2 linked regions of the Cystobacter fuscus DSM 2262 genome follow. The protein of the gene in region 1 interacts with the protein of each later gene in a pairwise test. Links are inferred from orthologs where the notes say so. Each region holds a gene or a part of one and is shown on either strand. Other genes may lie near its edges. The genes, in order: dnaN and dnaE.

Evidence for each region.
Region 2: the proteins of dnaN (region 1) and dnaE interact in binary tests that used the Escherichia coli proteins (3 or more experiments, as listed by UniProt). The link is inferred for Cystobacter fuscus DSM 2262 from one-to-one orthologs.

Annotation. Positions count from the first base shown.
Region 1 is NZ_ANAH02000004.1:712,268-721,054, forward strand. The notes cover bases 2,409-5,389. They hold dnaN (DNA polymerase III subunit beta), read left to right. Parts: upstream 2,409-3,336; coding sequence 3,337-4,443; downstream 4,444-5,389. Other genes in these bases: D187_RS07560 (DUF6748 domain-containing protein), read right to left, coding at 2,409-2,665; D187_RS07565 (DUF6748 domain-containing protein), read right to left, coding at 2,739-3,044; D187_RS07575 (heparan-alpha-glucosaminide N-acetyltransferase domain-containing protein), read left to right, coding at 4,467-5,389. In the rest of the region: D187_RS53685 (transglycosylase domain-containing protein), read left to right, coding at 1-362; D187_RS07555 (cytochrome P450), read left to right, coding at 461-1,651; more of D187_RS07560, read right to left, coding at 2,159-2,408; more of D187_RS07575, read left to right, coding at 5,390-5,591; D187_RS07580 (sensor histidine kinase), read left to right, coding at 5,658-8,783. UniProt on the Escherichia coli protein: Confers DNA tethering and processivity to DNA polymerases and other proteins. Acts as a clamp, forming a ring around DNA (a reaction catalyzed by the clamp-loading complex) which diffuses in an ATP-independent manner freely and bidirectionally along dsDNA.
Region 2 is NZ_ANAH02000021.1:63,094-72,980, reverse strand. The notes cover bases 2,875-6,955. They hold dnaE (DNA polymerase III subunit alpha), read left to right. Parts: upstream 2,875-3,185; coding sequence 3,186-6,755; downstream 6,756-6,955. Other genes in these bases: D187_RS30530 (ATP-binding protein), read left to right, coding at 6,823-6,955. Also shown: D187_RS30555 (hypothetical protein), read right to left, coding at 1-410; D187_RS30550 (aldo/keto reductase), read right to left, coding at 586-1,467; D187_RS30545 (M14 family metallopeptidase), read right to left, coding at 1,469-2,287; D187_RS30540 (Spy/CpxP family protein refolding chaperone), read right to left, coding at 2,368-2,823; more of D187_RS30530, read left to right, coding at 6,956-8,058; D187_RS30525 (SDR family oxidoreductase), read left to right, coding at 8,086-8,889; D187_RS30520 (lamin tail domain-containing protein), read left to right, coding at 9,033-9,887. UniProt on the Escherichia coli protein: DNA polymerase III is a complex, multichain enzyme responsible for most of the replicative synthesis in bacteria. This DNA polymerase also exhibits 3' to 5' exonuclease activity. The alpha chain is the DNA polymerase catalytic subunit.

The sequences.
Region 1 (8,787 bases):
AGCGGCCTCTGCACCGGACCTTCCAGACGCTCGTGCTCACCGTCTGGATTTCACGCCACTGGTCCGCCGAGGAGTTGCTGACCGCCTATGCGGAGAGCGCTCGGTTTGGACAAGGCCTCATCGGTCTCGATGCCGCCGCGCGAAGGTACTTCGGCCAGGAGCCCGAGCGGCTCGCGCTCCACGAAGTCGCGCTGCTCGCGGGCCTGCCCCAATCACCGAGCCGCTATGATCCGCTCCGTCGCCCCGAGGCCGCGCTCCGGCGAAGGGACTTCGTCCTCTCGCGCCTCCTGTCCGCGGGGCTCATCTCCGAGGCCCAGCGCGAGGAGGCTCGGATGCAGCCACTTCCCGTGCCAGCGAAGTGACCGTCTGGCCGCGCGGGCCCGAATCGGGGACAGTTCCAACGGGGGGAGTGGGGCGAGGCCGGTAACACCCACGCGCCTTCCATTCGGAGGACTCTCTGATGAGCGGACGCATCAACCTGCTGGCGCCCGAGGTCCGGGCCAATCCCTATGCCGTCTATGCCGAGCTGCGGCGCCATGCGCCGGTGTGCCAGGTGGACCCCGGTGGCTACTGGGTCATCACCCGCCACGATGACGTGGTGGCGGCCTTCAAGAATCCCCAGCTCTTCTCCAACGTGGGGATGCGCATGGCCACCAAACCGGCGTGGCTGGGGCACAACCCCTTCTCGGACTCGATGATCGGACAGGATCCGCCGCAGCACACCCGGCTGCGCAACCTGGTCAACCGGGCGTTCGGGCCCGCGGCGCTCGCCCGGCTGGAGGGGCGCGTGCGTCACTACGCCGAAGCCATCGTCGCACGCATCCCCGAGGGGCGGGAGGTGGACTTCGTGGATGCCTTCACCCTGCCGCTGCCCGCCAGCGTCATCGGCGAAGTCATTGGGCTGGAGCCCTCCCTGCATTCGCGCTGCAAGCGCTGGGCGGACGACCTCACCAGCATCAGCGCCAACCCCCAGGACGAGAAGCGCCGGGAGGAGATCCGCGCGGCGGTGCGGGAGGCCGAGGCGGAGATGGCCAAGGTGCTGGCCCTGCGCCGCCGTGAGCCCCGCGAGGATCTGGTGACGGAGCTGCTCCAGGCGCGCGTGGAGGGCGAGTCCCTCGGTGACGCGGAGCTGATGAGCTTCATGTTCCTGCTGTTGGTGGCGGGCCTGGAGACCACCATCCACCTGCTCGGCCACTGCGTGCGCGTCCTCATGGAGCGTCCGGACGTGCTCGCGCGCCTGAGGGCGGACCGCTCATTGCTTCCGCGCTTCATCGAGGAGGTGCTGCGCTACGAGCCGCCCGTGCAGGCCATGGGCCGGCTCACCACCGCCGAGGCGGAGCTGAGCGGAGTGCGCATTCCGGCGGGCGCGAAGGTGATGCTGCTCATTGGCTCGGCCAACCACGATGACGCGCGCTTTGCGGACGGGGACCGCTTCGACATGGATCGCGAGGGGGTGAACAACCTGCCCTTCGGCCACGGCATCCACTTCTGCCTGGGCGCGCCGCTCGCGAGGTTGGAAGCCCGCATCGGTCTGGAGGTGCTGTTGTCTCGCTTCGAGCGCTTCACGCCCGCGGGTCCCCTGGAGTGGAATCACTCCTTCACCGTGCGCGGCCCCCGTGTCCTGCCGGTGATCGCGCACGGGTCCACGTAGGACCCGTCCCCCGCTAGCAGCGGGGAAGCGTGGCGTCGGCGGGGCAATTCCAATCGGCCTGACAACAGACGCTCCCCTCCCCACAGGGAAACTGACACGTCTCCACCCAATCACAGGGGTGCTGTTCGGTGCGGGCCGCGCGGGGGGCGGAGGGCTCGTCGAGGGGCTCGGGGGGCGCGCACTCCCGCGCGCCAGGGGGGCACGGCGGTTCGTTCCGCCACTCCGTTCCCCCGGATGCCCCGATGAGGATGCCCACCACGGCCAGCAGACCGAGTCGCAGTGCCATCATGACCCACACCTCCGTGAATGCCGTTCTTCACCCACCAACCCGGCGTCGGGCTCTCCATTCCGAAGCGGGATTCCGTGGATTCTATGTGATCACGAATTCCCGGATCGCGAAGGGGACTGGAGGGTGAATTCGTGGCTCCTGGACCTGGAGCCGATCGGGGTTGTTCAGAAGGCGATGGCCCGGGTGGGAGCCGGGGTGACCAGCGTCTTCTCGAGGGGCTACTTGCCCTCGACCACCCGATTGACACGCAGGACGGTGGCCGCGCCGGCGGGACCCGCGTGGGGCACGTTGCTCACCGAGGCCTCGACCTTGAGGCCGGCGCCCTGGTGGACCTTCTCCATGAGGCGCCCCTGCTGCTCGTCGGTGAGACCGAGCGCGGACAGGTCGAGGTCGGTGATGCGCAGGCCCTCCGCCTTGGGGTCATCCGCCGGCCGGGCGACCAGGGAAGGGCAGGGAGCGGCCATGCAGCGCACGCCACTGTCCTTCACGATGTAGATGACGGGCTTGCTGTCGCTGGCGGCGGCGGTGCCACCCGAGACGTCCTCGCTCGGCGCGGTGGGGGGGGACGCGGGGGCAGGAGGAGGGGGCACCTCGGCGCCGGTGGCGGCGGGCGTGCCACCGGACTCGGCGGGTCGGTCCTCGACGGGGGGGCGGGTGTTGCTGGTGCACCCGGCGAGCAGGCCGAGCGCGAGGGGAAGGGCGAGCAACGACGAGCGTGAGGTCATGGCAGGGGGTCTCGCGAGAGGAGGAGGCGCAGTCTCATCCTCTCCCTGAACGGATGCCACCCCCATTTCGGTCTCAGAGGACCCGGCTGACGCGCAGGATGGTGGCGGTGCCCCCGGGGCCCGCGTGGGGGACGGTGCGCACGGTGGCTTCCACCTTGAGGCCGGGGCCCGTCTTGTGGGCGGACTTGAGGAGCGTGGAGCGCTGCTCGTCGCCCAGGCTCAGCGCGGACAGGTCGAGGTCGGTGACCTTGAGCCCGGCCTCGTCGGGCCGGTCCGCCCGGAGGGCGAGGTAGACGGGGCAGGGGGCGGTGATGCAGCGCACGCCACTGTCCTTCACGATGTAGACGACGGTCTCTTGGGCGGGCTCTTGGGTGGTCATGGGGGGGCGGGCAGTCTCGCCGTCCCACCGGGTGGATTCCAACCCAAAGTTCCAACCTGAAGGAGGAGGTGACGCGGGGGGTGGTGCCTTCCGGGCGCCCGCCGTGTCCTACATACCGGGCAGGCGGGAGTCCCTGGGGCTGGACGCCTTGATCGGATGCCGGACAAGTCGGCATGACTCCGGACGTCACGTTCGTTGACGACCCGAGAGGGCCGGGCTACACCCGAACCGAGGCGGCCTCCCGGGCCGCCACCTCTTACTCCCGCACCCTGGTTCTTCAAGGTCCCCCGAGATGGAATTCCGCATCGCCGCCGACGAGCTGAAGAAGGCCCTCTACCGCGCCCAGGGCATCGTGGAGCGCAAGACGACGATGCCCATCCTGGCCAACGTGTTGCTCACCGCGACCAAGACGGGGGTGACGGTCACGGCGTTCGATCTGGAGATCGGCATCGTCTCCGAACACGCCGCCGAGGTCGTCAAGCCGGGCGCGGTGACGCTGAGCGCCAAGTACGTGTTCGACATCGTGCAGAACCTGCCGGACGCGCACGTGACGCTCAAGAAGCTGGCGAACAACTACGTGGACATCACCAGTGGCCCCGCGCACTTCAAGCTCGTGGGCACCGCGCCCGAGGAGTACCCGAAGCTGCCGCGCGAGGAGAACGCGCCGCTGGTGCAGGTGACGGGCAACACGCTCCTGGAGATGATCAAGAAGACGCAGTTCGCCATCTCCACGGACGAGACGCGCTACATCCTCAACGGCGTGTATTTCGAGCCGCAGGCGGGTGGCAAGGTGCGCATGGTGGCCACGGATGGGCACCGCCTGTCGCTGGTGGAGCGCGAGCTGGCGGGGGACTTCAAGCTCAAGGGCGGCGTCATCATCCCGCGCAAGGGCCTCATGGAGCTCAAGCGCCTGCTCGACGAGGCGCCCGACGCCGAGTGCCACCTGGGGTTCGCGGAGAACTCGGCGCTCTTCAAGAAGACGGGCCTCACCATGGTGATGCGGCTCATCGACGGGCAGTTCCCCGAGTACCAGCGCGTCATCCCCAAGGAGGGGGACAAGGCGGTGCTGGTGCCCAAGACGCGCCTGCTCGAGGGCCTCAAGCGCATCGCGCTGCTCAGCGCGGACAAGAGCTACGCGGTGCGCATCGGGCTGACGGAGAACCAGCTGCTCATCACGGCGAACAACCCGGACCTGGGCGAGGCCAAGGACGCGCTGGACATCGCCTACCAGGGGGCCGCCATCACCATCGGCTTCAACGCGCGCTACCTCATCGACGTGCTCGGCGTGACGGACACGGACGAGGTGGCGTTCGAGCTGGGGGATGAGCACAGCCCGGGCGTGCTGCATGCGCCGGGGGACCGCAGCTTCACGGCCGTCGTGATGCCGATGCGCGTCTGAGTCCGCCGAGCCCCTCGCGTTTCATGATGGGTGTCGCTTCCCAGGACGTGCGCGTCGCTCCGCCCGCCGTGGTCCCCACCCCGCGCAACACCGGCCTGGACCGGGCGCGCGCGGTGGCGGTGATCGCCATGGTGATGGGGCACACGCTGGACGCGGTGTTGTCGGACACGGCCCGGCAGAGCACGGGCATGCTGGCCTACTGGTCGCTCCGGGCGATCACCGCGCCGCTGTTCCTCTTCGTGGCCGGGTGGGCCTTCGCGACGACGGTGCAGCGCACGGGTGCTCACGGTCTGCCGGTGTGGCGCCGCTATCTGCCGCGCGTGGGGCTCTTGTTGTTCTGGGGCTACGTGCTGCGCTGGCCGGGCTGGGCGCTCGAGGGGCTGCTCGCGGGCCGTGTGGAGATCTGGCGGCACTTCCTCGCCTTCGATGCGTTGCACGGCGTGGCGGGGGCGTTGCTGATCGGCTCGGGGGTGTTGTCGGTGGTGGCTGGGCGGGGGCCGCGCATGGGGGTGCTGGCGGGGCTCGCCCTGCTCTTTCCCTGGGTGAGCCCGTGGATGCGCCAGGTGGTGGCCGCGGGGCACTGGCCCCTGGCGCTGGAGCAGGCCCTGGTGGGCCGCACGTCCAACTTCCCGCTCTTCCCCTGGTCGGCCTACTTCTTCGTGGGCTGCGTGGCGGGGTTGGGGCTCGCGGGGGTGAAGCGCATCCCGCACTGGATGATTCTCCTGGGCGGGGGCACGGGGATGCTGGGCGTGGTGTCGCTGTGGGGCGCGAGCGCGGCCTCCCGGTGGGGCGGAGACGTCACGCTGGTGTGCTGGCGGGTGGGCCTGCTGGGCGTGGCGGCGGGATTGGCCATGCTGCTGCCCGCACGGCTGGATGGATGGCTCGGGCCCGTGGGGCGCGCGTCGCTCTGGGTGTACGTGGTGCACCTGCCGCTCGCCTATGGCTGGTCCACGTTCCCCGGTCTGGGCAGCCGGTTGGGCCACTCACAGACGGCTCCCGCCGCCCTGGGACTCGCTCTGCTTGTCCTGGCCACCTCCCTGGCGATCGCACTGCCCGCGAAGGCGCTGTATGGGCGCTGGCGCAAGCGCGCGCGGCCCTCCGCCGAACGTGCCGGGGCCGTGTCCCCCAGGCCGCCGGTCTCGGAGTGATGTGTCCATTCGTGGTAGGATGACTTCCTGGGTTGTGCGGCCTCGTCGTTCAAGGGCCATGGAGTCATGCCGTTGAATCGATTCGCCGTGCTCCTGGTGGGCCTCTTCTCCCTCCTGGGCACACCCGCTTGGACCGCCGAGCCTCCCGGCCGCCTTGGCTTTCGCAGCTATGGCACGGAGGCGGGGGTCGACAATTACGACTTGTCGTGGATTCTCCAGGACGCGGACGGCTTCATCTGGGTGTGCGCCGCGGACGCGGTGTACCGCTTCGATGGTGCGCGCTTCGAGCGCTTTGGCCGGGAGGCCGGCCTGCCCTCGACGAGCGTGAGTGACATCACGCTGGATGCGCGAGGCCAGCTGATGGTGGCGACGCGCGCGGGGGTGGTGCGCTGGGACGGGGAGCGCTTCGTCGAAGTGCCGGTGCCTGGCGTCGCCGAGCGGGTGTGGAGCCTGCGCGTGGACGCGCGCAAGCGGATGTGGGCGGGGACGGACAAGGGCTTGTATTGGGAGGAGCAGCCGGGGCACTTCATTCCGGCGCCCGGCTGGCCGGGAGGCGCGGCGCTCAAGTTGTGGGCGGATGACTCGGGCGCGATGCAGGTCGTGTCCGAGCTGCGGTTGGTGAGCCGCGATCCCCAGGGGAAGTGGTCGGTGCACGAGGTGCCGGGCCGGCCGACCGTCATCAACGCGCTCGTGCGAGATGGCGAGGGCCGCTTGTGGCTGGGCTACGAGGGGTGGTTGGCGATGCAGCCGCGGCCGGGCGCGCCCCTGGTGGATCGCTCCTCGGTGGTGCGCGGGTTGCCGGGAGCGGGCATCCGCCTGCGCGTGGGCACCGAGGGGCAGCTCCTGGTGCCCCACAATGGCGGCCTGCTGGAGATCCGCGGCGAGCGCTCGACGCTGTTGCGGCTGGGCCTGGCCAACCAGTCGGCGCGGATCAAGGACGTGCTGGAGGATCGGCAGGGGGCGCTGTGGGCCGCGAGCATGGGGGTGCACCGCTCGTTGGGGCGAGGCCTGTGGAGCGTGCATGACACCACCACGGGGCTGCCCGCGAACATGGTGTGGGGGCTGGCGCGGGGCGCGGACGGGACGTTGTGGGTGGGCACGGACAAGGGACTCGTGCGGGGCACGGCGGCCGGGTGGGTGCCGGTGCCGGGGTTGGAGGGCTACTCGCTCAAGGCCGTGAGCGTGGATCGGGACGGGGTGGTGTGGGCCGCGGGCAACCCGGCGGGGCTGCACCGCTACGAGCCATGGAGCGGACGGCTGCGGACGTTCGGCCCGGAGTCCGGCTACCTGTTCCGCTACACCTTCGCGATGCAGTGGATGCCCGACGGCTCACTCTGGGTGGCCACGCCCGCGGGCTTCGCGCGGGGGGTGTTCAAGGACGGCGTGCCGTCCTTCACGCTCGTGGTGCGCATGAGCCAGCGGGTGCTCGCCATGGACCTGGCGCTCGACGCGGCGGGGCGGTTGTGGATGCCGGGCAACGGGCTCGGCGTGCGCGAGGGGGAGTCCGCCAGGAGCTTCGGGGTGGCCGAGGGGCTGCTGGATGACCAACTGCGCTACATCCTGGTGCGGCGCGATGGCCGCATGTGCGTGTCCTATGTGGAGCCCCTGGGGGTGAGCTGCTTCAGCTACCGGGAGGGGCGCCTCACGGACTTGTCGCACCTGAACCGTGGCCATGGGCTGCACAGCAACGTCGTCTACCAGTTGGGCGAGGACGCGGCGGGCCGGCTCTGGGTGGGGACGGGGGCGGGGGTGCACGTGGTGGGGCCGGACGGAGTGCCGGAGCACTTTGGCGCGAGTGGCGGGGCGCCGGGCAACGAGGCCACTGGCAACTCCTTCCTGGCGGACGCGGACGGCACGGTCTGGGTGGGGTCCGCGAGTGGACTGGGACGCTTCGACGGGGCGCGCTACCGCGGTCCGGTGGCGCCTCCGCGTGTCGTCCTGCTGGGCACCCAACTGGGGTCGCGCATGTGGTCGCGGCCGCCGGAGGAGGGCCTGGAGACCCATCCGAGGGAGACGAACCTGGAGGTGCGCTTCGCGGTCCTGGGCGACGTGGATGAGGAGAGCCTGGAGCGGCAGGTCCGCCTGGAGGGGATGGAGGAGTGGCACACCGTGACGGAGCAGCCGGTGCACTACAGCGTGTTGCCACCGGGGGACTACCGCTTCGAGATGCGCGCGCGCCATGACCAGGGGCCGTGGGGACCGGTGGCGGGCTTCGCCCTGCGGGTGCTTCCTCCCTGGTGGGCCTCGTGGTGGGGGCGGGGCCTGGGCGTGCTGGGACTGGGGCTGGTGGTGGCGGGCGTGGTGCGCTGGCGCAACCTGACGCTGCGGCAGCGCAACACCGAGCTGCAGCGCCTGGTGGAGGCGCGCACCTCCGAGTTGGATCGGGTGCGCGCGAAGGTGGCCCAGGCGGAGAAGCTCTCGGCCATGGGGCAGTTGCTGGCGCGGCTGTCGCACGAAATCAACAACCCCCTCACCGCCATCCACAACAACCTGCCGCCGGTGCGCGAGTACTTCGAACAGCAGGCCGAGGGCTTGCGGCGCCTGCGCGAGCGGCTGGAGACGCACCCGGAGGAAGTGGAGGCGGTGGCGCGGGTGTGGCGCGAGCTGGAGTTGGACTACGTGCTCCAGGACACGCCCGACGCACTGGAGGCGATGCGCTTCGCCACCGAGCGCATCCGCTCCATCCAGGAGGACCTGCGCGCCTTCCTGCGCGGAGAGCGTCCGCGCCTGGAGGTGGGGGACTTGAACCGGACGGTGCTGGACACGGTGGAGTTCGTGCGGCGCTCGTTGCCGCCGGGCATCCGGGTGGAGCTGGAGTGTGGCGAGGTGCCGCCGCTGGCGTTCCACACGGGGCAGCTCGGCCAGGTGCTGCTCAATCTCTTGCGCAACGCGTTCGATGCGCTGGGCGAGGGCGGCGAGGTGCGGGTGTGCACGGCGGTGCGCGAGGGCCGCGCGGAGCTGGTGGTGGCGGACAATGGTCCGGGAATTCCCCCCGAGCTGCGCTCGCGCATCTTCGAGCCCTTCTTCACCACGAAGGACGTGGGCAAGGGCTCGGGCCTGGGGCTGGCGATCTGCCGGCAGATCATCGCGGAGAACCACGGGGGCTCGCTCGAACTCGACGAGTCGGTGGCTCGGGGAGCGTGCTTCCGGGTGGGGCTGCCGCTCGTCCAGGAGGGCCGCGAGGCGGCCTGACATC
Region 2 (9,887 bases), on another replicon or contig:
GACATCTCCACCAGCTCCAGCCCCCGCCGGCCCAGCTCCGGGAACGCCCCCGAGCGCGCGAAGCCGCAGCCCTGCAACGCCTTGAGGTTGGACTGGTGCACGTCGAGCACCTTGCCCAGCGAGCCCGCGGACTCCTTGAGCAGCGCCATCTGCTGCGCCTGCTCCGCCGCCCCCGGCGTGTTCGCCTGCTCCGTCGAGGACACGAAGCGCGCCAGCAGACCATTCATGCTGCTCAGCTCGTCCATCAACCAGCGCGGCTCCGAGTCGCAGATGTTGGCCCGCTCTCCCGCGTAGTCCCGGTACTCCGCGCGCCCTCCCGCCAGGGCGTACTGCTTCACTGGCACCTGCTGCGTCGCGCACGCTCCCAGCACCAGACCCGCGCCTACGATGACCCCTTGCTTCCAGCTCATGAAATTCATCGCTCCCAACTCTAGCGGACCATCGTCCGACTGAATCAGTTTGATGTCAAACTACCTCGCCCGGAAGGGATGGACTCCGGGGGCGGGGTGCTGTCGTGACAGGGGTGGAGGGGACTTGCAAGGAGCGGATGGGGTTTCGCTTTGGGGAGCGCGCCGCGGCGGGGCCTCAGATGAGGCCGTCCCAGGCGGCGCCCTGGCGGTGGAACGCGTCGCGGATGGAGTGCACGAGGGGCTCGGGCAGAGGGCCCTGCTCGAGGGCGCGCAGGTTGTGCTGGAGGTGCTCCAGGCGCGTGGTGCCCACGATGCAGCTCACCACGCCCGGAGTGAAGGCGGTGAAGCGCAGGGCGAACTCGTTCCAGTCCAGTCCTTGGGGATCCAACCCGAGCGCGTGCATGCGGTCCCAGTACGTGGCGATGTCGTGGGCGCCGGGGCGCTGGGGGAAGCGCCAGGGGGCGTTGCCCAGGGGCCGCTTGGCGATGACGCCGATGCCCCGCTCCCGGGCCAGGGGCAGGGCCGTGTCGAGCGCGCGCTGGTCGAAGAGGTTGAGCGACAGCTGCACCGAGCCGAACGCCCCCGAGCGCAGGGCCCAGGCGAGGGCCTCGTTGTCGCCCGAGTACGCGGCGACGCGCACCTGGCCCCGCTGGACGGCGGCCTGGAGCGCGTCCACCACGCCGGGGCGCTCGAGCACCTCCACGGGACACGAGTGGAAGTGCACCACGTCGATGAAGTCGGTGCGCAGCCGGCGCAGGGCCTGTTCAATCCCCTGGGTGATGCAGGGCCCCGTCCAGTCCTCCACGCCGGGCACGCCGTAGCCGCACTTGGTGGAGAGGACGAACTCGTGGCGCCGGCCCTGGAGCGCCCGGCCGATGCGCTCCTCGGACTGGCCGTAGCTCGGGGCGGTGTCGAGCAGGGTGATGCCCGCGTCGAGCACCCCGTGCAGCAGCGCGTGGGCCGCCTCCTCGGACAACTCGGGACTGCCCACGGGTCCGGCTCCGAAGCCCAGCGCGGACACGTGTGGGCCTTGGGCGCCCAGGGGACGGCGAATCATGTCAGGTGCTCCCACCTCCGCGCGCCGCCAGGTCGATGAAACCGCGCACCCAGATGAGGTTGATGGCGTGGCTGGCTTCGAGCGGAGTCTGGGTGGTGGTCTCCAGCGCCGCAGTATAGGGCACGCCGCTGCGCACGAAATAATCGGTGACGCTGCCGTCGTGGTACTCGATGAGCCCGTGGCGGTCCGTGCGGTTGTGCTCGTCCACCTTGTCTTCGCGGATGACGTGGGCGTGCGCGGACGCGGCCTCCATCAGCGGCACGTAAGCGGCCTTGTCCCCGAAGGTATACGCGTAGGTATGGGCCCCCGGAATGTAGTTGTCCTGGTGGATGTCGAGCGCGGCGGCGGGAGCCGGGTAGCGGGCGATGTCCGTGCGCACCGCGCGCGTCTCCTTGGGCCCGCCGTCGAACAGCACCCAGCGCAGGAAGGACTCGTCGCGCTGCACCTCGCCCTTCCAGGTGCCGGGCGCGGTCTCGTAGCGCAGGAAGTCGTTGTTGATCTTCTCGCCGCTGCGGTTGTAGCGCGTGCCATCCTCGAAGCCCGAGGGGTTGATGCACGGGTAGACGCGCAGCCCCACGCCGCGCTCGCGCGCGTACGCGACGATCTCCTCGAAGTGCCAGCTCAAGGTGAGGGGCCCGGCGGGCTCCTCTCCGTGGAAGCCCGAGGTGATGACGAGCCAGCGCTCCCCGGGCACGGTGAGACGGAAGAGCGGGTACTCGACGCCTCCCTCGAGGACCCGGCCGTACTCGTTCACCTCGGCGAAGTGGGAGTAGTCACGGATGCGGCGGGCGAACTCCTGGTAGTTTTGTGGCACCCCCATAACGTAGCCATTCGGCGGGGGGAGCGGATTGTCCCAGGGTCGAGGGCCTGTCCACCCGTGAGCATCCGGGGGCGCTCGGGCTAGTGGCGGTCGTTCATGTGTTCACGGGCGTTGGCCGACACCTGCTGGCGCTGCGCGGGGGTGAGGACGCGGTGGGCCTCCAGGGCGGCGTCGGCCACCTTGTGGGCGAAGGCGCGCCAGGCCTCCACGCGCGCGTCCACCAGGGCATGCACGGCGCGGGCGTCGGGCTGGGCCGCATCCCACTGGTTCACCATCTCCTTGCCCGCCTCGCGCTGCTCCGCCACCAGCTTCTGGCCCTCGTCGAAGAGGGAGTCCTTGAGCCCTTGAATCGTCCGCTTCTGGTCGTCCGTGGCCTTCAGGTCCTCGAGCCGGTCATCCAGGCGCCAGGTGATCATCTGCTTGATGCGCTCGGGGTTGCGCGCGCCCCAGCCCATGTGCCCGCCCCGGAAACCCGTGAGGAGGACGACACCGAGGACCGCGGACCCGACGAGGAGGATCTTGCTCTTCGTGTTCATGACCGTTGCTCCCTGGAGGACCCCGGGTGGGGCCCTCTCGTGCTGCGCGCCGTTCATCGGCGACGGTGGAGAGAATGCGCGGCGCTCGTCAGGGGCGTTTGTCGTGGGCATGAAGAAGTGTGAAGAGGACCGTCCAGCGGGGCGGCCGGGCGGGCGGGCGCCCGTCCCGAGTCCCATCCAGGAGCTGGGCTGGGTGGCGCTCGGCCAACCCAGGGGCTCCTTCACCCGGGGTGAGGGCCGTGCCACAAGGTGCCCGGGCCGCGCTTCCGGTCCCGGACGAACCGGGTGGACGGGAACTGGCGGGCGGCCCGGACCTGAACAATCGTCTGGTGAAGCCACCCTCAGCTGACTACTTATCCGCCATGTCCTTTACCCACCTCCACCTGCACTCCCTGTACTCGCTCCTCGACGGCGCGATCCGGATGAAGGATCTCATCAAGACGGTGAAGGAGAAGGGGATGACGAGCGTGGCCGTGACGGATCACGGCAACATGTTCGCCACCATCGACTTCTACAAGAAGGCCAAGGACGCGGGCATCAAGCCCATCATCGGCATGGAGACGTACGTGGCCGGCCCCAAGGGGCGCGCGGACCGTACGGAGAAGGTGGGCCACCACCTCATCCTCCTGGCGAAGAACAAGGAGGGGTACGACAACCTCAAGTACCTCTCGTCCATGGCCTACCGCGAGGGCTTCTACTACCACCCGCGCATCGACAAGAAGCTCCTGGCCGACCACAGCAAGGGCCTGTTCGCCCTCACCGCGTGTCTGGGCGGCGAGGTGACGGGAGCCGCCTTCCGCGGGGACATGGACCACGCGCGCCGCGCGGCGCTCGAGTACAAGAACATCTTCGAGCCGGACCACTTCTTCCTCGAGGTGCAGTCCAACGGGATGCCCGAGCAGGAGACGGCCAACACCAACCTCAAGCAGCTCAGCCGCGACCTGGGCATCCCGCTGTGCGCCACCGCGGACGCGCACTACATCAAGAAGGAAGACGCGCGCGCGCACGAGCTGCTCATGTGCATCGCCAGCGGCAAGACGCTCGCGGACGGCAAGCGCATGAAGCACTCCACGGACAAGCTCTACGTCACGAGCCCCCAGGAGATGCTCGAGTACTTCCACGACACGCCCGAGGCCGTCCACAACACCCAGCGCATCGTCGAGCAGATCAACCTGGAGCTCAAGCTGGGCAAGCCCATGCTGCCCACCTTCCAGGTGCCCGACAGCCACACGCCCGACAGCTTCATGGCGGAGCTGGCGCGCGCGAACCTCGAGGAGCGCTTCAAGGAGATCGACCTGGCGCGCTTCCGCGCGGGCCAGCCGCCCGTGGACCGCGAGCCGTACAAGGCCCGCCTGGAGCTGGAGCTGGGCGTCATCCAGAAGATGGGGTTCAGCGGCTACTTCCTCATCGTCCAGGACTTCATCAACTGGGCCAAGCAGAACAACATCCCGGTGGGCCCCGGCCGTGGCTCGGGCGCGGGCAGCCTCGTGGCCTACTGCCTGCGCATCACCGACCTGGATCCGCTCCCGTACAACCTGCTCTTCGAGCGCTTCCTCAACCCCGAGCGCGTGTCGATGCCCGACTTCGACGTCGACTTCTGCCAGGACCGGCGCGACGAGGTCATCAAGTACGTGGGCCGCAAGTACGGGGAGAACAACGTCGGGCAGATCATCACCTTCGGCTCGCTCAAGGCCAAGAGCGTGCTGCGCGACGTGTGCCGCGTGTTCGCGCTGCCCTTCAGCGAGGGGGACCGCATCGCCAAGCTGGTGCCCGAGGTGCTCGGCATCACCCTCAAGGAAGCCATCGAGCAGGAGCCGCGGCTCAAGGAGATGATGGAGAAGCCGAGCGCCATCGGGCAGGTGGATGGCAAGGACGTCACCACCAAGGACGTGCTGGAGATCGCGCTCGCGCTCGAGGGACTGCACCGCCAGCCCGGCATGCACGCGGCCGGCGTGGTGATTGCCGACAAGCCCCTGTGGGAGTTCGTGCCCACCTACCAGCCGCCGGGCGAAGACACCCTCATCACCCAGTTCGCCAAGGACGAGGTGGAGGCCGCGGGCCTGGTGAAGTTCGACTTCCTCGGCCTCAAGACGCTCACCGTCATCCAGAACGCGCTCAACCTCATCAACCGCAACCCGCCCGACGGCAAGCCCATTCTGCGCGAGGACATCCCGCTGAATGACGCCGAGGTGTGGAAGCTCATGGCGGACGGCGACACGGCCGGCGTCTTCCAGATGGAGTCCAGCGGCTTCACCGAAATGGTGATGAAGCTCAAGCCGTCCTGCTTCGAAGACGTCATCGCCGCGGGCGCGCTCTACCGTCCGGGTCCGCTCGACTCGGGCATGGTGGACGTGTTCATCAACCGCAAGCACGGCCGCGAGAAGGTGGTGTACCCGCACCCCTTGCTCGAGCCCGTCCTCAAGGACACCTACGGCGTCATCGTCTACCAGGAACAGGTGATGCAGATCTCCCAGGTGCTGGGAGGCTACACCCTGGGCCGCGCGGACCTGCTTCGCCGCGCCATGGGCAAGAAGAAGGCCGAGGTCATGCAGGCCGAGCGCGCCGGCTTCCTCGAGGGCTGCAAGAACAACAACGTGGACCTGAAGGTCGCGGGGGAAATCTTCGACCTGATGGAGAAGTTCGCCGAGTACGGCTTCAACAAGAGCCACTCGGCGGCCTACGGACTCGTCACCCTGCACACCGCGTGGCTCAAGGCGCACTACCGCGTCGAGTTCATGGCGGCGCTGCTCACGAGCGAGAAGGAAAACACGGACAAGGTGGTGCTGCACATCGGCGAGGCGCGCCAGTCGGGCGTGCAGGTGCTGCCGCCGGATGTGAACCAGTCGGACATGGCGTTCGGCGCGGTGGAGGGGAAGATCCGCTTCGGCCTGGGCGCCATCAAGGGCGTGGGCGAGGGCGCCATCGAGTCCATCGTCGAGGCGCGCAAGGAAGGGCCCTTCAAGAGCCTGTTCGACTTCTGCGAGCGCGTGGACTCGCGCAAGGTGAACCGCAAGGTGCTCGAGGCGCTGGTGAAGGCGGGGTCCTTCGACTTCGAGAAGCGCCCGCGGCGGCAGATCTTCGAGAGCATCGAGCGCGCGATGAGCCGCGGCTCGAGCAGCCAGAAGGACAAGGCGGCGGGGCAGAGTTCGCTCTTCGGGATGCTGGGCGGGGGCGCGTCGGGTGGGGCGGACCTGAAGAACGACTACGTTCAGGTGGAGGAGTGGTCGGAGAAGGAGCGCCTGGCGCTGGAGAAGGAAGCCATCGGCTTCTACGTGTCGGGCCACCCGCTGCATGCCTACGACAAGGAGCTCAAGCGCTACGCGCGGCCCATCACCGCGGTGCAGCGCGCGCGCAAGGACGAGAAGCTCACCATCGCGGGCGTGGTGGCGGCGCTGCGCGAGCGGCCCACCAAGACGGGCAAGCGCATGGCGTGGGTGACGCTGGAGGATCTGTCCGGCTCGCTGGAGCTGGTGTGCTTCCCGGGCAAGGACGGCACGCGCAACGTCATGGGCAAGGACGGCAAGTGGACGAAGTCGGGGCCCAAGCCCGGCTTCGAGCACTGGGAGTCGCTGCTCAAGAGCGATGACCCCATCCTCGTGACGGGCACGGTGCAGATCAACCAGCGCGACGAGGACACGCCGGTGGCGGAGCTCATCGTGGAGGACATCCAGAGCCTCAAGGCGGTGCGGGAGAAGCGCACCAAGCGCCTGGAGCTGCGGCTGCCGGCGGATCTCGCCACGGACGAGCGGCTCACGAAGCTCGCGCAGATCGTCAAGCAGTACGAGGGCGCCACGCCCCTGGCGGTGAGCCTGCTGTTCTCCAACGAGGCCGAGGCGCTCATCGCCAACCTGCCGCTCAAGGTGCAGGTGAGCGACGAGCTCATCCAGTCGGTGGAACGGCTCTTCGGCATGAAGGTGGTCGAGTTCGGCTGAGCGCCCGGCGGGGTCGGTTGCTGCGCGAGCGTGGTAACCATGCTATCGGCGGTGGGAGGAGGTCCTCATGACGCCCACCGCTGTCTCACGCCTCGAATTGGATGACCCAGCGCCCTTCCTGCGCTGGCTGGGAATGGATCCGGTGGGGGTGGATCTGGGGGCCATCGATCCGGTGGAGATGTGGGGTCTCGTCGCGCTCGCGACCCTCGGCCGTGTCCAGGGAGACGAGCCGCTGCGGATCCGGACGGATCGGGCCGCGCGCTCCTGCCAGTTCGCCCGTGCGGTGGGGTTCGAGGATCTCGTCAATGGAGAGTCCTCCTCGGGTCCTGGAGAGCCTGGGCGTACCGTCAAGCTCACCCGGATCCGGACCTCCGATACGACCGAGCCGGTGGCGGAGCGGATCTCCAGACTGCTCATCACCGAGGCGCGATTCGAGGACACGCGGAGAACCCTCTACTACGTCCTCAACGAGCTGCTGCGCAACGTCGTCCAGCACAGCCGTGACTCCTTGGGTGGAGTGGTGGGGGCGCAGGTCAACAGGGGCGGCCGCAACGCGGAGCGTCCCGCGGTGCAGGTGGCCGTCGCGGATGCGGGCATCGGAATCCCCGCGAGCCTGGTGTCCCGGCACAAATCCCTGACGGAACCTCGAGAGGCGCTCTCCCGCTCGCTCTGGCCGCATGTCTCGAGCACCTTCGATGAAGGCGAGACGGGAAGCATCCAGAACGCGGGAATGGGTCTGTTCTTCATCGCGGAGATGACGAAGCTGGTGGGCGGGCGGCTCGTGCTGGCCTCGCGGGGCGCAACGCTCATCCTCGAGGGGGATGAGCGCTTCGAGGACCCTCATGGGAAGACGAAGTTCCTGGAGCCGGGAGTGGGCTTTCCCGGGACGCTCGTCGCCTTCGAGATGCCCTCCGAGGCCGAGCAGGACTACGAGGGCATGATCGAAACCATCAAGGAACGGGCACGGGAGAGAACACCTCGCCGCGCCGTCCACAAATGGTTGGCCTTCGAGGCGCCTCCCGCCGAGGCCCAGCGCTTCATCGTCAGTCAATCGCGGATCGAGGACACGGTGGAAGCGCAGCGCTTCTCCGAGGAGAAACTCCTTCCCCGGCTCTTCAACAAGCAGCCCATTGCCCTGGACTTCATGGGCATCCCGGTCTGTACGCAGAGTTACGTGCACGCCCTCTTGTTCGAGCCGCTTCGGATGGCCTGGGCGCGCAAGGCGAAGATCTACATCCTCAATGCCCAACCCGCGGTTCGCAGCACGTTGGAACTGCTGGAGAATTACGCGCTGGGGGGCTGAGCTTTCAACGCAGAGAAGGGGAGTGACATGGCACAGGGTGTGTTCCGGGATGGATTGCTGGCGGGCAAGTCGGCGTTCATCACGGGGGGCAGCAGCGGCATCAACCTCGGTATCGCCGAGGCCCTCGTGAAGGCGGGCGCGAAGGTCGCCATCAATGGCCGCAACGTGGAGAAGTTGGAGGCGGCCGTGAAGGGGCTCCAGGCGCATGGCACCGCCCTGGGCGTGGCCGCCGACGTGCGCCAGTACGACGCCCTGGAGAAGGCCCTCCGGACGGCGCGCGACGCGCATGGGGAGCTCGACATCCTCGTGTGCGGCGCGGCGGGCAACTTCCCCGCGCCCGCGGCCGGCATGTCCTCCAATGCGTTCAGGTCGGTGCTGGAGATCGACGTGCTCGGCACCTTCAACACCTGCCGCGCCGCCTTCGAGCACCTGCGCAAGCCGGGCGCGTGCGTGCTCAACATCTCCGCCCCCCAGGCCTACCTGCCCATGGCCATGCAGGCCCACGTGTGCGCCGCCAAGGCCGGCGTGGACATGCTCACCCGCACTCTCGCCATCGAGTGGGGCGGCGTGGGTATCCGCGTCAACTCCATCACCCCCGGCCCCATCGAGGACACCGAGGGTATGCGCCGGCTCGCACCCGGCGACGATGCGCGCGGCAAGCTCCTCGAGGCCCTGCCCCTGGGTCGCCTCGGAACGAAGCAGGACATCGCGCAACTCGCGCTTTTCCTGGCATCCGACGCCGCTTCGTACATCACCGGCTCCCTGATGGTGTGCGATGGAGGCCAGTCCCTGCTCGGCTCCGGGTTGATGCTCAAGGCCCTGGGTCTGTGAACGGCATGTGACGTTCTGGGAGGAAGCAGGCGTTCTTCCGGGGCTGTGTTTTTCCAGGCAGGGAGCATCTGATAAGAGGGTTGTGTGCCCGCGAAGCCTCCTGGCTGGCGGGCTGCATCCCCTCTTCAGCCTGGAGTTGGTTCATGAAGCATGCCCCCCCCTCGCTCGCGCGGCTGGTCGCGTGGAGTGCGTTGTTGCTCGGTCTGTCCCTTGGCGGATCGGCATGTCGCGATGAGCCGAACCCGCCTCCTCCGCCAGTGCGGGAGATGCCGGACGCGGAGCGCTCGTCGGTGGAGGTGAACCCGGCACGGGGCGTGCGCGCCAACGGCCAGGACACCGTGGAGATCCGGGTGACGGTGCGCACGGCGGATGGCACTCCGCTGGAGGGCCGTGCGGTGACGGTGGAGGCCTCGGGCGAGGGCAACACGCTGGGGCAGCCGTCGGGCCCCACGGACGCGCAGGGCGTGGCGGTCGCGACGCTCGCGTCCACCTCCGCGGGCACGAAGACGGTGACGGCCACGGTGGACGCGGAAGGGGGCCCCGTGACACTGGCCTCGCGGCCCACCGTCGAGTTCGTCTCCCTTGCTGCCCCCCATCTGGTCTTCACCGGGGCGCCCTCGTCCGGCACGGCGGGCAAGCCGCTGGGCACCTTCGAGGTCACCATCCAGGACGCGAGCGGCCAGACGGTGACGGACGCCAGCGACACGGTGACGGTGGCGCTCGGCGAGGGCTCTCCCTCGGCCGAGCTGAAGGGGACGGTGTCCGTGGCGGCGGTCAATGGCGTGGCGCGCTTCTCCACGTTGGTGCTCGAGAAGGCCGCGGCGGGCTACACCCTGGTGGCGAGCGCCGCCGGCCTGGCGTCGGCGACGAGCTCCCCCTTCGAGGTGCTGCCCGCGCCGGCCGCCCCCACGAAACTCGTCTTCACCCAGCAGCCCTCCAACCGGGGCGCTGGAGAGACCTTCGAGGTGCGGGTGGCCGTGACGGATGCTTCCGGCAAC